Regions from separate parts of the Pseudodesulfovibrio sediminis genome, predicted to be linked through region 4. Evidence: predicted binding sites of a transcription regulator. Region 4 holds the regulator's gene; each other region holds the start of a gene.
What was found. Region 4 encodes sigma-54, which starts transcription at its own class of promoters, with help from an activator protein. Its sites were predicted from a motif close to CTGGCACGGNNNNTGCTT; they were not measured.

Region 1 (3,411 bases), 1.5 Mb from region 4:
GATATATGGCCAACTGGTAGATCTGCTCTTCCTGACCATTGGTAAAATGACCGTTGAGAAAGCCGTCCCGGTCCACACTGACGTTCTGCAGATACCCTTCTGCGTAGCCGTCCTGGGTATGAAACATGGTGGACGAGGGCAGATCGTAACTGGTGGTCACACGCGCATCGCGCTGCATGCCGCTCATCTCCTGAAGGTTGTTCACGTTCAACCCCACCGAAGCGGCTGTTCCCGCACTGGACCCGACCCATGAGGCATCACCTGAGTTGAGGCCGAAATCATAGGATATGGTCTGCGCGTCGCCGATGGCCGAGCCATTACTGCCAAAGGTCGCTGTCACCTGCGGCAGGCCGTCTTCGTCAAAGGTGGCGGGTATCCACGACCCGAGGCTCTTGCCTCCGCCGCTGGCAGTCTCATTAAGGGAAAACGCCGCTTGCCCGATCATCTCGCCCTGATCATTGAATGTCAGGACGCCCATTCCGGCCAACCCGGCGGCGGAGGTGCCATAGGCAGCCGACCCGTCCTCGGTTCCGGGGAAGGCGACAAGATATTCCCAATAGGAATAGCCCGGCACGGCATTGGACAGCGTGTCCGAACTGACCGGATCAAAATAGACTGTCATGTCGTGCCCGTTGCCATCTTCATCATAAACAAGAATGCTGGAAGAATATTGCGGCAGCGTGTCTCCGAAAGGCGTGGAGGCGTTGCTCAGCGAGGAGTCATAGGCCTCGTGCATGGCGAAAAATGGATTGTTGATGCTTGTGAACGTGTCCGTACCGGAGGCGTCAAGGTTGGTGACCATCTCCATGGATGTGGTGGCTCGCGGCTCCGACCGGACCAGCCGGTAGTCCTCGCCGTCTATGGTCAGGTCCTCGTAGGGCAACTGGATGGCAGACACGGTGGTGGCGATCTCCCCGGTCTCTCGGTCCACTGCATACCCTTGCAACTGATACCCGCTGGCGTCCACCAGATAGGCATCGCGGTCAAAACGGAACGCACCGGCTCGCGTGTAGTTGGTGGGACCGGACCCACTGCCGGAGGACGCGGTATTATAGACCCCGAAGAACCCTTCGCCCGTGATGGCGAGATCAGTGGCGGTGTTCGTATTGGCCAGACTGCCCTCTTTGAAGATCGTCCGAATCTCGGAAATGCCGACACCCTTTCCGATCTGACTCATGGACACACTGCCGGACTGGTACTGCGCGCCACCCGTTGCGAGCTGTTGACTCATGAGGGTGCCAAACTGCATATCCGCCTTTTTGTACCCGTTGGTACTCACATTGGCGAGGTTGTTGGCAACGACCTGCATATTTTCATTGTGGGCGACCACACCCGTGGCCCCGACATACAATGCGCTAAAACTCATACGTCCTCCAATCCGACTCTGCCGGATATGGCGGGAACTTCCAGGAGACCCATTCCCGGAAAAAAATTCCCGATTCCTTCTCACCTAGTAACTGAGCAAGTGGCATGCCATATAGATACACTTTACATTTCAATTAGATATGGATAACAATCGCTCGGCACAAGCTGCCGAACACACCGTTTTGGCCTTGAATATGCGCAACAACCTGCACCGAATCAGATTATTCATGTTTCCCCTTGCAAGGAAGTGGCGGCGCGTATAGGCTTGCGCGACTTTTACATGTTAGAATCAAAACGAAACAATGGAGAAATATCATTATGAAAAGAATCATCCCCTTGCTGACAGCTCTGGCTTTGTGCCTTGTCCTTATTGCCGGTTGCAACCAGCAGGAACCAGGCGTCAAGATCGGCATTGTGGACGAAGCTGCTGCTTTCAAGGACAACCAGGTTGCCAAGAAAGCCATGGACTATCTCAAGGAAGTAGGAACCCCGTTGCAGACCAAAGCCGAGGCAGCATACAAGGCCATGCAGGCTAATCAGACTGAAGAGACCGTGGCCGCATACAAAGCCGCCATGGGTGAACTGCAGAACACCATGAACCAGGAACAGCAGCGCGTTGTCGCTCTGGTCGAGGCCAAGTTCAATGATGTGCTGAACACCTACCGCTCCGAGAAAGGCCTGACCGTCATCCTGAGCAAGCAGTCCGTCATCTCCATGAGCGACGCTGTTGATATCACCGCCGACATCGTGGCCGCCATGGACGCTGTCGATCTGGAAATCACTCCCGCCGCACCGGCCGAAGAAGCAGTGGAAACACCTGCCGAAGCACCGGCCGAGACGCCGGCTGAAGCACCGGCCGAGACCCCTGCAGAAGCTCCGACCGACGCAGAATAAGTTCCATACAAACGACAAAAAAAGGCCTGTCCACTGTTGTGGACAGGCCTTTTTCATTGCATAATCCGGTTAGTTCTCAAGATAGTCGTGCATCAAGCCGTACACCTCATCAATGAGCTGCACGAACTGAGCGAATTGAACGCGCACCTTTTCCAGGTCCCCGTTCCTCGCTGTCAGTTCCATGCTCAGCGCCAGATTTGAAAGATCGGAAGAGCGCACGACGCCGCACATACCCTTGAGGGAATGGGCCAACTTGGACACCAACAAGGCGTCACCGGCTTCAAGAGCGGCCTCTATGCTTCCGGTTCGAAGCGGTCCGTCCTCAAGGAAGGCATCAAGAAGATCGCGAGCCAACTCGTCATCATTGGCCAGACTCGCTAAAAACTCGGCCTTGTCAAAAAGATTGTCAGACATGCGCTTCTCTCCATACTGGGTGTTGCATAGTTAGCACGATGTACCATCTGTCTAATTGGTTGGAAAGGAATATCACACCTTCAAAAGTGCTTGCTCACGATCTCCCGTCTGTCAGGAACAGACACACCCTCCACCTGCCAGACATGTCCAGCGTCCATCGTGAAAAACGAGGAGGATTTCATTCACGGTGCGGTGCATGCAATTATGCAGGCAGACCGTATTCTGCTGTGCCCTGAACAAATTCGAGACACGCCTCTTATAAGAGTAATGGGTGCGCACCCAGATATCCTTTTCAGGCTGCCTGGACACGATGCGCCCATAGGCCGCCTCCATGGCTATCCCTCCCTGCTTTGGGGCGGTGATGACCGTGGGCCTGTCCAGCACCAACGCTGTGCCCCTCTTCAGAAAAGCCATTCTGGCGTGCCCGCCGAACAACACCCCGCATTCCGCCGTGCCGTACTGATACACCAGCCCTTCATCGTCATTAGAGATCTTTTTGACCTCCACGGCCATGGCCGCAGGCGTCATCGTGCGCGATAAAGGCTGAGGCAAGGGGACTTCCATCCCGTTGAGACATTTGAAAGGGTGATTGGCAATGAACTGGTTTTCGCGCTTTCCGGTCTGACGGAAAAACCGCACACGGGCTGCGCATCGCAGGCTCTGCAACGCGGTCATGGCCGCCAGGGCCAGACTCTGTACCACCATCCTGCGCCCACTCATCTCCTGGATGGGCATGGA
Region 2 (3,411 bases), 1.2 Mb from region 4:
TTGCCGATGACCAGCGAGAGCATCTCGGGAGTCTTGTCAACAGCCTTGGCCTGCACCTGAACGGCTGCCAGCAGAACCAGGCAGCAGACCAGCGCGGTCAGGATATGATGTGTAAAATGAGTACGCATGTCCATTCCCCCTAGAACTTGACCGAGTGACGGGCGGTTCCGGTAATTACTTCGACCTGCTCGGCAGGCTTTCTCTTGACGTGGACGACATTGGACATGGGCCTGAGCGCAGCCAGGGTCTTGGGGATGGTGGAGCCGGTGGTCAGGATGTTCTCTTCATCCTGCTCGTTGCGCAGTGCGAAATGGAGGGTTCCCTGTGTGGCGGCCAGTGCCAGACGCTCGCTCTGAGGCGGGGTCAGTTCCAGGGTGTACACGTCGACCGAGGCGGTCTTGCCTTCTTCATTGGGCGGGGTGAGCTGCGTGCCGGTAGCGATGACCTTGACCCGCTCCAGTACGAGCTTGGTCACGGGATCGTCATCCTTGCCAACGGTCAGCGTGACGATGACGTCGACCCTGTCGCCGGGACGGACGAAACCGGACAGCCCCATAACCTCATTACCCTTGACCGCCATGGCCCGCTTGCCGGGCTCGATCAATGCGCTGACGCCACCGCCGATGACGGATTCATCAGCCAGCTTCATGGCGGTCACGGCTTCATTGACTCCGACGGCCTGGTTGAGCACGCGCCCTTCAAGGTCTTCCAACTTGGCAAACGCGCCAGTAGGACGGGAGTCGGCAGTAAATTCTCGGACTTCAACCATATCGGAGGTCAGCTTGATACCACGAGTCATGTCCGCCTTGGCCACGACCACGGGAACCGTCTTGGCAACCTGAGCCACAGGGGCCTTGGTGGAAACGCCGCTGGTCCACTTGAAAATCAGGACACCGGCGACCACGGCCAGGATCAGGGACAGGGTGATTTGGATGAGGGCTCTCTTGGACTTACTCATGTCATGCCTCCTTCTAGTAACCGGTATGGATGGAACCGGTCATCCACGCATGCAGCGCCATGGAAGTGACTGTACCGACGGCGATTGCTACGCCGTAACACAATCTCGGCAGGGTCTTTTCCGTTGCGATGGGGGCGAAATTGAACTTGTGGGTTGCCACCAGGACAGAAAATGTATTGCCGATATTGCGGAGTACGGCGACGAGCAGCTGCCAGTTCATGGCCAGAACAGCCAGGCCGTAGATGCCGCCTGCGATGCAGGTAAACAGGAAAGCGGTCAGGGTTGCGTTCAGGCCGAGCCATGCGCCTATGGCGCCCATGAGCTTGACATCTCCGGCGCCCATGACCCCGAAGAAATACGGGATGGCCATGACGATAAATCCGAAGGCGTACCCGACTGCGGAGAAGTAGAGACCGTCCCAGCCGCCAAACACGGTATGTGTGGCAAGCCCGGACAGCATGAGCGGAAATGTAAGCCAATTCGGAATACGCTGGCTCTTGATATCTGTGATGGTAGCAGTGACGAGTGCGACTGCGAGTACGCTCGTGACGATAAGATTCATGGTTCCCCCGATGGTGCCAGGGCTGCCCTCGTTGTCTCCACTTTCCCTTGAAGACAAAATCGGGGCTGACGGGACCGTCCCGCAAGCCCCGATTCGGCTGCTCTGGCTGCTTCCGTTAAACGGTTAGCTCTATACTTTGTTTTTCGACTACGGAGTGGTCGTAGCTGCCAGCATCTGGGCAGTGATGTAGTCGAAGGTTGCGACAACCTGGTCACCCAGGGCAGAAGTAGCTGCGACGATACCGGCTGCGATCAGGGCTGCGATCAGACCGTATTCAATAGCGGTTGCGCCTTCTTCATCCAGGATCAGATTGATAAGCTTTGTCATTGTGTTTCTCCTCGGTTTTTTGCGTTAAAAATTGAAATTTGTTTTTGGTGTTGTTCACCAGCCTCGCACTCCATAAAGCAACCCGTGTGCCAGACTAAAACAGAATTCCAAAAATTAATTTCTAAATGTTTGGAATAATTGACTATAAAAAATTTCAAACTAACAAAACCCATTGACAACACGGATAGTGATAGCCAGTAATCCACAAATAATAGATTCAATTTCTACCTAAAAGCTCTGAATTATATTTTTTTACCGTTATATTTCAGCTAGTTCCATGCATCCACAAATTATGGAGTTTCGCCCGTTTCCCCACTATTGAAGGAGGATTTCGCGAAAATACGGCGTGTTTTAAACAAAACAGCGCCTATCTTGAGGGCAAAAAACCACAAAAGATAGACGCTATCAGCCCGTTCTCAGCAAACGGAGGTGGAAAAGGGGACGAGAGGAAGACTAATTCTTAAATAATACCGGATCGATACTGTGTTTTTTGAGCTTGTTCCACAGATTCTTCGCAGAGATGCCCAGGGAGCTTGCAGCCTCTGTCTGGGTACCGGAACAGGCGCGCAGTGCATTCTGAATGAGCGCCTTTTCATACTCCATAAGGGCCTGCTTCAGCGACAGCCCTTCACCTGTGGGCATATGCATCCCTGTATCTACCACGGGCTGGGCATTGGAAAAGGCCTGATCCACTTCTGCCGGAGTGATCATGGTGGAGGTGCAGAAGATGGCTGCCCGCTCCACGGCATTGGCAAACTGCCGGACATTACCCGGCCAGCTATAGTTGAAGAATATCTCCATGGCGTCGGAAGAGAACCCCGCAATATCAGTTCCCAACCGTCTGTTGGCACGCTCAAGAAAGAACTCGGCCAACTGCGGCAGGTCGGATATGCGTTCCCGAAGCGGCGGCAAAATCAAGGTGGCCACATTCAGTCTATAATATAGATCGCTACGGAACTTGCCCTCTTCAACCCGCTGTTCCAATTCCTGGTTGGTGGCCGCGATGATACGCACATCGTATTGAATGGGCTTGGCTCCGCCCACGCGCTCGGCAGCCTTCTGCTCCACTGCACGCAGCAACTTCGGCTGCAGGTGAATGGGCATATCGCCGATTTCATCCAGCATGACCGAGCCGCCTTTGGCCAGCTCGAACTTGCCCTGCTTCATGGTGGTGGCACCGGTAAAGGCGCCTTTTTCATGACCGAACAGCTCGGATTCAATGAGATTCTCAGGAATTGCGGCACAATTGATCTTGATAAACGGTCCCTTGGCGCGGCTGGACAGGGCGTGAATGGTATCGGAGACCAGTTCCTTACCCGTTCCGGTTTCTCCCATGACCAGAACGTCCGTATTGAGACCGGCCACACGGGCGATCCGCTCCTTCACGGCTATCATGGGAGCAGATTGCCCGATGATAGTGTTCAACGGGCTGGAACCGCCCTGCCGCTTCAGTTCGGACAGCTCTACCTGGAGCCGCCGCTTTTCCAAAGCTCGGCGGACCACCACTTCCATTTCACTCAGGGAAAACGGCTTGGAGAAGTAATCGTAGGCCCCGCGCTGCATA
Region 3 (3,411 bases), 820 kb from region 4:
GGTTGATGACGCCGTTCTCATGGAAGGAAACCAGCTCGGACGGAATGGTTCCAACAGGCGTTTCAATGATCGTCTGCTTTTCCAATGGGATCGATTTGATTGCGCCGGAGGGATAGTACTCAACCGGCAGGATTTCGCGTTGGCGAAGGTCGTCGGAAGTGTGCTGGGGAGTCAGAGGGCCGTATTGAGTGGAGATGCTTTTCATGGGATCTTTCCTATACCTCACGCAGGGCGCGGGGCTGGTGACAATGGTTGGCTATAGGAGACTGATGATCAACGTGAGAGTCACTGCGTCGACACATGGGCATTCCCTGCCGCCCGATGAAAAGCAGGGCGAGATAACTGATGATCATGAGCACGAAACAGAGCAGACCTGCCTGACCGTATTCAAGGGCTTCAGTGTATTCGAAAATGGCTATGGAGGCGACTTTGGTCTTGCCGGGAATGGAACCTCCGATCATCAGGGCCACGCCGAATTCGCCAACCGTATGGGCAAATATGAGTGCTGCCGAGGCCGTTACGCCTCCCATGGCGTTGGGCAGGATGACGTGCCTGAAGGTTTGGAAATGGGTCATGCCGGAAGAGCGGGCCGCTTCCACCATGCCCGGATCGATCTTTTCAAAGGCCGCGCGCATGGGGAGCACGCCAAAAGGGAGCGAATAAATGAGCGAGCCGAGCATCAAGCCGGTGAACGAGAAAGGCAGGGCAGAGCCTGTCAGCTCTTTCCAGGCCGCACCCATGGGTGAGGTCGGACTCATGATCATGAGCAGGCCGAAGCCCAGCACTGTTGGTGGCAGGACCATCGGCAGGTTACACGCTGCTTCGATGTATCGCTTGCCTGCCGTGTGCGTATTGGCCAGCCAGTAGGCCAGCGGCATGCACAGCAGCAGGAGGATCGGCGTGACCACGCCAGCGAGTTTGCCGGTGACCAGCAGAGCCGTCGTGTCCATTATTCGTTTCCGAAGGGGCGGCTGGCAACTGGGGTTGCATAAATCAATCCCGGGAGTGCGCTGTTGTTGCCTGTCAGTATTTTTAAAGCCGCCACACTGGTTTGAGCCTTCTGGTTGCCCTGTCCATAGTCAACACCGGTGGTGTTGGCCGGGCCTGCCATGGCGCAAATCCAAAGGAAAATATACAAACATTTCTTAAACATGGCGTCTCTCCTAATTTTTGATGAGTCGAGATAACTCCAGGGATGTCAGTGGACGTTCCAGCTCCCAGGCGAGTTTTCTTACAGCGGAAACTAAGGTCGGGATGTCCTGGTCTTTCGGGTCAAGACCGCTGCTTTCGAGGGCGTTGACGACTGCCGCTCGCCCACTCTTGCCGCCAACCGCGACCACCCGGTCTGCGCCGATGCGGTCGGGGTTGTACGGTTCGAAAAGTTCAGGCGACTTGCTGAGGGCATGGGCGTGGAGGCCTGATTCGCAAGCGAAAATATCCTCGCCCGCGATTGACTTCGTACGGGGAATCGGTACCCCGGCAGCTTGAGAGACGAAACCACAAAGGTTTCGAAGGCCTTCAATTTCATAAGCATGTGACTCCTCCTTCAAGGTGAGATAACTCGCGACTTCTTCTGTGGCCGCAATGCCAGAACGCTCCCCGATGCCCAGCACGGAAGCATCAGCGTAATCAGCACCACTGGACAGGGCTGCGATCGCATTCCCTGTGGCCATGCCGAAGTCGTCGTGGCAGTGAACAGCCAGATCCACATCAAGTTCCTTTGCAAAAGAATGGACCAGTTCAGCGGTATTCAGCGGGTTGAGGATACCCAATGAGTCAGCCAGGCGGACTCGGGAAGCTCCTACGTCCTGCGCCAGCTTGGCTGCGCTCAGGGCAAAATCCTTGTCGGCTCTGGAGACATCCTCCAGGCCGACAGAGATGTACTCAATACCGAGAAAACCGGCTGTGAGAACGGTGCGGGCCAGGCGTTCGGTAAGCCCCTCACGGCCGGTTCCAAGGCGTTTTTCAATATGCAGGTCGGAAATGGGGACGCCGATGTTCACCCGGTCGACCCCGAGCAGGGAGGCCTTGCGGATATCCGCTTCGCGACAGGGTGACCACACGGAAAGTTGTGTCCGGCCACGATAGGGGCGGACCTGAGCCAAAAGTTCTTCCAGGCCGTCCTGGCCTATCCAGCCCAGTTCGATTTCATCCACTCCTATATGAATAAGGGAGGTGACGATCCGTGTTCTTGCCTCCATGGAGAAATATGCGCCGAACAGCTGTGCGCCTTCTCTGAGTGTTGTGTCGATGAGCATGATCTATATCCTTCGTATGACAAGTGCGTTGTGTCTCTTGTTCTGTCTTTCTATTGAGCATGAACAGTGCCAAAATTTGTTTTTCACATAACATACTTAAATAATTGTATTAAAACAATTAGGCCGCTCCTGTGGTTTCACCTACATTTTTGTAGGTTGCAACACTTTTGTCTGTAGATTCTGTTGTTACCTACACAAATTGTCAGGTGATAATGATTTTTAAGTTTTATGTAAGTGTCTTGTTTTATAAAATAAAAACTAGCGATTAAAGTTTGGCACGCACCTTGCCATAGGGAGAGTCATCAACGCACACAAAACCATGGAGGAGAAATCATGAGGAAAGTAGCTATTTACGGAAAGGGCGGCATCGGCAAGTCCACCACCACACAGAATACTGTTGCAGGTCTGGCTGAAATGGGTCGTAAAGTTATGGTGGTCGGTTGTGACCCCAAGGCTGACTCCACCCGTCTTCTGCTCGGTGGCCTGGCCCAGAAATCCGTGCTCGATACCCTTCGCGAAGAAGGTGAAGACGTTGAGCTGGATGATATCCGCAAGCCCGGTTACGGCGGCACCTGGTGCGTCGAGTCCGGTGGCCCGGAACCGGGAGTCGGTTGTGCAGGTCGCGGTATCATCACTTCCATCAACATGCTGGAATCCCTTGGTGCCTACGAAGAGTCCGAAGGTCTGGACTACTCTTTCTACGACGTTCTCGGTGACGTTGTCTGCGGCGGATTCGCCATGCCGATTCGTGATGGCAAGGCCGAAGAAATCTACATCGTCTGCTCCGGCGAGATGATGGCCATGTATGCAGCCAACAACATCTGCAAAGGTATCATGAAGTACGCAGAGTCCGGTGGTGTCCGTCTCGGCGGTCTCATCTGTAACTCCCGTAACACCGACCGTGAAGCTGATCTCATCACTGAGCTGGCAGCCAAGCTGGGAACCCAGATGATCTACTTTGTCCCCCGCGACAACGACGTTCAGCGCGCAGAGATCAACCGTAAAACCGTTATCGAATGGGACGGCTCCGTACCGCAGGCCACCGAATACCGCGGACTGGCCAAAGCCATTGACGAAAACGAAATGTTTGTTGTCCCCAACCCGCTCGAAATCGAAGATCTGGAACAGCTCCTGCTCGATTACGGCATCCTGG
Region 4 (3,411 bases):
CTATCTGCATTGGTATTGCTCACAGTGCTTTTGCCCACTACCGTCCTGGCTCAGGAGTGGGGTGAGCTTCGTCAGGCTACCGTCAATCTCAATGTGCGAGAATTGCCTGACAAAACGAGTGAACACGTCCTGACTCTTGCCAAAGGGCAACGGGTAAAATGCGATTTTCTCGAAAATGGCTGGATTGCTGTTTTCAATATAAATGAAAAGGTGCGCGACAAGGCCAAAGCCGTTGGATACGCCAACGCCAAGTATCTGGAAGTTGTTCCCAAATCCGTACAAAAACCAACTTCCAAGCCTGAACAGAAACCTACCTCCCAAACAGTTGTCGAAGCGCCAAGTGGGGAAGGTGAGGTTAAGGCCCCAGTTGCCGATACGCCTCCGGACCCAGTCCTGACCGGCATTGATCCCAATCGTGTTCCTGTCAAGATCACTTCCGACCGCATGACCTATGACGAATCCGGTAAAGTGGTGTCCTTTGTCGGCAATGTGGTTGCAGTGCATGGAGAATTGACGCTGTGGGCGAACTCTCTTTCTGCGTTTCTTTCTTCAAAGACCGGCAAGAAGTTTTCTGCTGACAGCATTGATCGTATAATTGCCAAGGGCAACGTTAAAGCCGTTAAAGGGAAGAGCCAGGGTACTTGCGGTAAGCTGACATACTTTGTGGAAGCGCAACTGCTTAAAATGGAGCAAAACCCTTTGCTTCAGGATGGTCCAAACAGTCTTTCCGGAGAGGTGGTCAAATTCCACCTCAAGGACAACCGCAGTGAGGTGGTCGGCGGTAAGAGCCAGCGGGTCAAAGCCATTTTCATGACTCCTGACAAAATCAAGGGGCAATAATGGCTGATGGACTGCGGGCAGCAAATCTGTCCAAACGATATGGCCAGAAAGAAGTCGTTCATGGCATCAATATCGAGCTTAATCCCAAGGAAGTTGTCGGCTTGCTGGGGCCCAACGGAGCGGGCAAAACCACGACATTCTACATGCTGGTCGGCATTGTCCAGCCGAATACCGGGGAGGTCTCCCTGGACGGCGAAGTGCTTACTGACAAGCCGTTGCATGAACGGGCTCGTATGGGTGTGAGTTACCTTCCCCAGGAAAGCTCTATCTTCAAGAAGCTGACGGTTCGTCAGAATCTCGAGATCATCCTTGAGCAGACGCCCTTGAGTTCAAAAAAGCAGCGGGCTCGAGCGGATGAATTGATGGAAATGTTTACCATTACCAAGCTGGCGGACCAGGCGGCCATGTTTCTGTCGGGTGGTGAACGTCGTAGATTGGAAATCGCCCGGGCGCTTATCCTCGACCCGCAGTTTATTTTGTTGGATGAACCTTTTGCGGGAATTGATCCTATTGCGGTCATTGATATTCAGGAGATTATTTCCGTCCTTAAAAGTATGGGGATCGGAATTCTGATTTCCGACCATAATGTGCGAGAAACATTAAATATTTGCGATAGGGCATACCTTGTCTATGAAGGCTCAGTCATCTTGGAAGGCTCTCCGGACGAAATCGTTCAATCAAGTCGTGCCCGTCAAATATATCTGGGCGAAGATTTCAGCTTGTAATCATCTCTCCACACAAGTTTTACGTATTGTCGATTTACACAATGGTGAATCGTTGGTACACTTTTTTCATGTCAGATTTTGTATCGTATATCGTTAATGCTGACAGTAGTTTATAAGAATATTCTTGCTTCTGTCAGTTGATTGTGGCATAGTAAATCTACATAAATGAAGATTTGTATCAAAAAATAAATTGCATACAGCTCAAGGCATAAATAATGGGATTGGAACTCAGACAACAGCTTAAGCTCTCTCAGCAACTGGTTATGACACCGCAGTTGCAGCAGGCTATCAAGCTGTTGCAGCTTTCGCGATTGGAATTGCTCGAAACAGTGCAGCAGGAACTCATGGAGAATCCTTTTCTCGATGAGAGCGAAACCGAGGCTGATGTTTCTGATTCCTCAGAGGCGATGACAGAATCTCAGGCCGAAGAAGAGCTGGTTCGCAATGCGGATTGGGAGAATTATCTAGGCGAATTCTCCAGCACCTCCAAGCAGTCTGCAGCCCGTGACGCGGAAATGCCGGAAGAGGGTATGTCTTTTGAGGCCAGATTGGCTTCCAAGCCGTCTCTTGAAGGGCATCTCAACTGGCAGATGCGTCTCTCGAATTTTTCCGAACACGAATTGGCTATCGGTGAGATCATCCTTGGTAACGTTGATACCAATGGCTATCTTCAGGCCTCAATGGAAGAGATTCAATCCATGGTGCAAGCCACCGAAGAGGAGATTGAATACGTTCTTTCACGCATCCAACGCCTTGATCCCATAGGCATTGGCGCACGCACTCCGCAGGAGTGTCTGCTCGTTCAGATGGAGGTCCTTGGGTACACGGACCCCATTCTTGTCTCGTTGGTCACAGATCATCTGGAAGACCTTGAGAAGAATCGATACAAGCCCCTTGCCCGCAAGTTCAAGATCTCCATGGATGAGCTCAAGAGTTATCTTGACCTCATGCAGACCCTTGATCCCATGCCGGGAACCAATTTTTCCAGTACCGAGCCCCATTATGTCAGCCCGGATGTGTTTGTTTACAAGTATGGTGAGGAGTTCGTCATCATCTTGAACGAGGACGGCATGCCGCGGTTGCAGATGAACACCTTCTACATGGATTCCATGCAGGGTGCAGCGGGCAAGGAAAAAGAGTATTTTCAGGAAAAGATGCGATCTGCCGCATGGTTGATGAAAAGTCTGTACCAGCGGCAGAGAACATTGTATAAAGTAGTTGAGAGCATTGTCCGCTTCCAGCGAGCCTTTTTCGAGGAGGGTGTGACAAAGCTCAAACCCCTGATCCTCAAGGAGGTAGCTGAGGATATTGAGATGCATGAATCCACGGTGAGCCGTATTACTACTAGTAAGTATGTCTCAACTCCGTATGGGATTTTTGAGTTAAAGTTCTTCTTTAATTCTGCCCTGGAACTGGATGATGGTTCGCAGGTGGGTTCAGAAAGCGTCAAGGCGCTTATCAAGCAAATGATAGCAGAAGAAGACACGAAGAAACCGCTCAGTGACGAAAAGATTGGGGATGAACTCAAGGAAAAGCTTGAGGTAAACATCGCCAGGCGCACAGTCGCCAAATATCGTTCGGCAATGGGTATTCCTTCTTCTTCGAAACGCAAGCAGTACTTCTAAACCAGTACGGTTTGCCGCACTCTAAACCAGGAGGCAGCGTATGAACATCAGCTTCACTTTCAAGAACTTTGAGCCGTCTGATCATCTCAAGGGTTACGCAGAAAAGCGTTTTGAAAAGGTCGCCAAATACGTTTCTGATTCGGAAGCCGATCTCCAGGTCAATTTGCTGGTCGAAAAGTTTCGCCATATGGCGGATGTAATTCTGAATTCGGATGGCATTC

Region 1: the regulator sigma-54 is predicted to act here: its motif matches at 1,460-1,477, upstream of SRBAKS_RS09860 (flagellar hook protein FlgE).
Region 2: the regulator sigma-54 is predicted to act here: its motif matches at 1,923-1,940, upstream of SRBAKS_RS14390 (Flp family type IVb pilin).
Region 3: the regulator sigma-54 is predicted to act here: its motif matches at 2,314-2,331, upstream of SRBAKS_RS06390 (LeuA family protein).

What each region holds. Positions count from the first base shown of each region.
Region 1 covers NZ_AP024485.1:2,047,951-2,051,361, forward strand. Annotated here, with positions in the region: gene SRBAKS_RS09860 (flagellar hook protein FlgE) at 1-1,366, opposite strand, end outside; gene SRBAKS_RS09865 (OmpH/Skp family outer membrane protein) at 1,684-2,259, shown strand; gene SRBAKS_RS09870 (Hpt domain-containing protein) at 2,329-2,673, opposite strand; gene SRBAKS_RS09875 (hypothetical protein) at 2,785-3,411, opposite strand, start outside.
Region 2 covers NZ_AP024485.1:3,031,828-3,035,238, reverse strand. Annotated here, with positions in the region: gene SRBAKS_RS14405 (type II and III secretion system protein family protein) at 1-128, opposite strand, end outside; gene cpaB (Flp pilus assembly protein CpaB) at 140-958, opposite strand; gene SRBAKS_RS14395 (A24 family peptidase) at 972-1,520, opposite strand; gene SRBAKS_RS14390 (Flp family type IVb pilin) at 1,668-1,847, opposite strand; gene SRBAKS_RS14385 (sigma-54-dependent transcriptional regulator) at 2,301-3,411, opposite strand, start outside.
Region 3 covers NZ_AP024485.1:1,327,548-1,330,958, reverse strand. Annotated here, with positions in the region: gene SRBAKS_RS06405 (hypothetical protein) at 1-205, opposite strand, end outside; gene modB (molybdate ABC transporter permease subunit) at 216-950, opposite strand; gene SRBAKS_RS06395 (hypothetical protein) at 950-1,153, opposite strand; gene SRBAKS_RS06390 (LeuA family protein) at 1,164-2,258, opposite strand; gene nifH (nitrogenase iron protein) at 2,592-3,411, shown strand, end outside.
Region 4 covers NZ_AP024485.1:511,149-514,559, reverse strand. Annotated here, with positions in the region: gene SRBAKS_RS02530 (LptA/OstA family protein) at 1-840, shown strand, start outside; gene lptB (LPS export ABC transporter ATP-binding protein) at 840-1,565, shown strand; gene rpoN (RNA polymerase factor sigma-54) at 1,781-3,190, shown strand; gene hpf (ribosome hibernation-promoting factor, HPF/YfiA family) at 3,231-3,411, shown strand, end outside.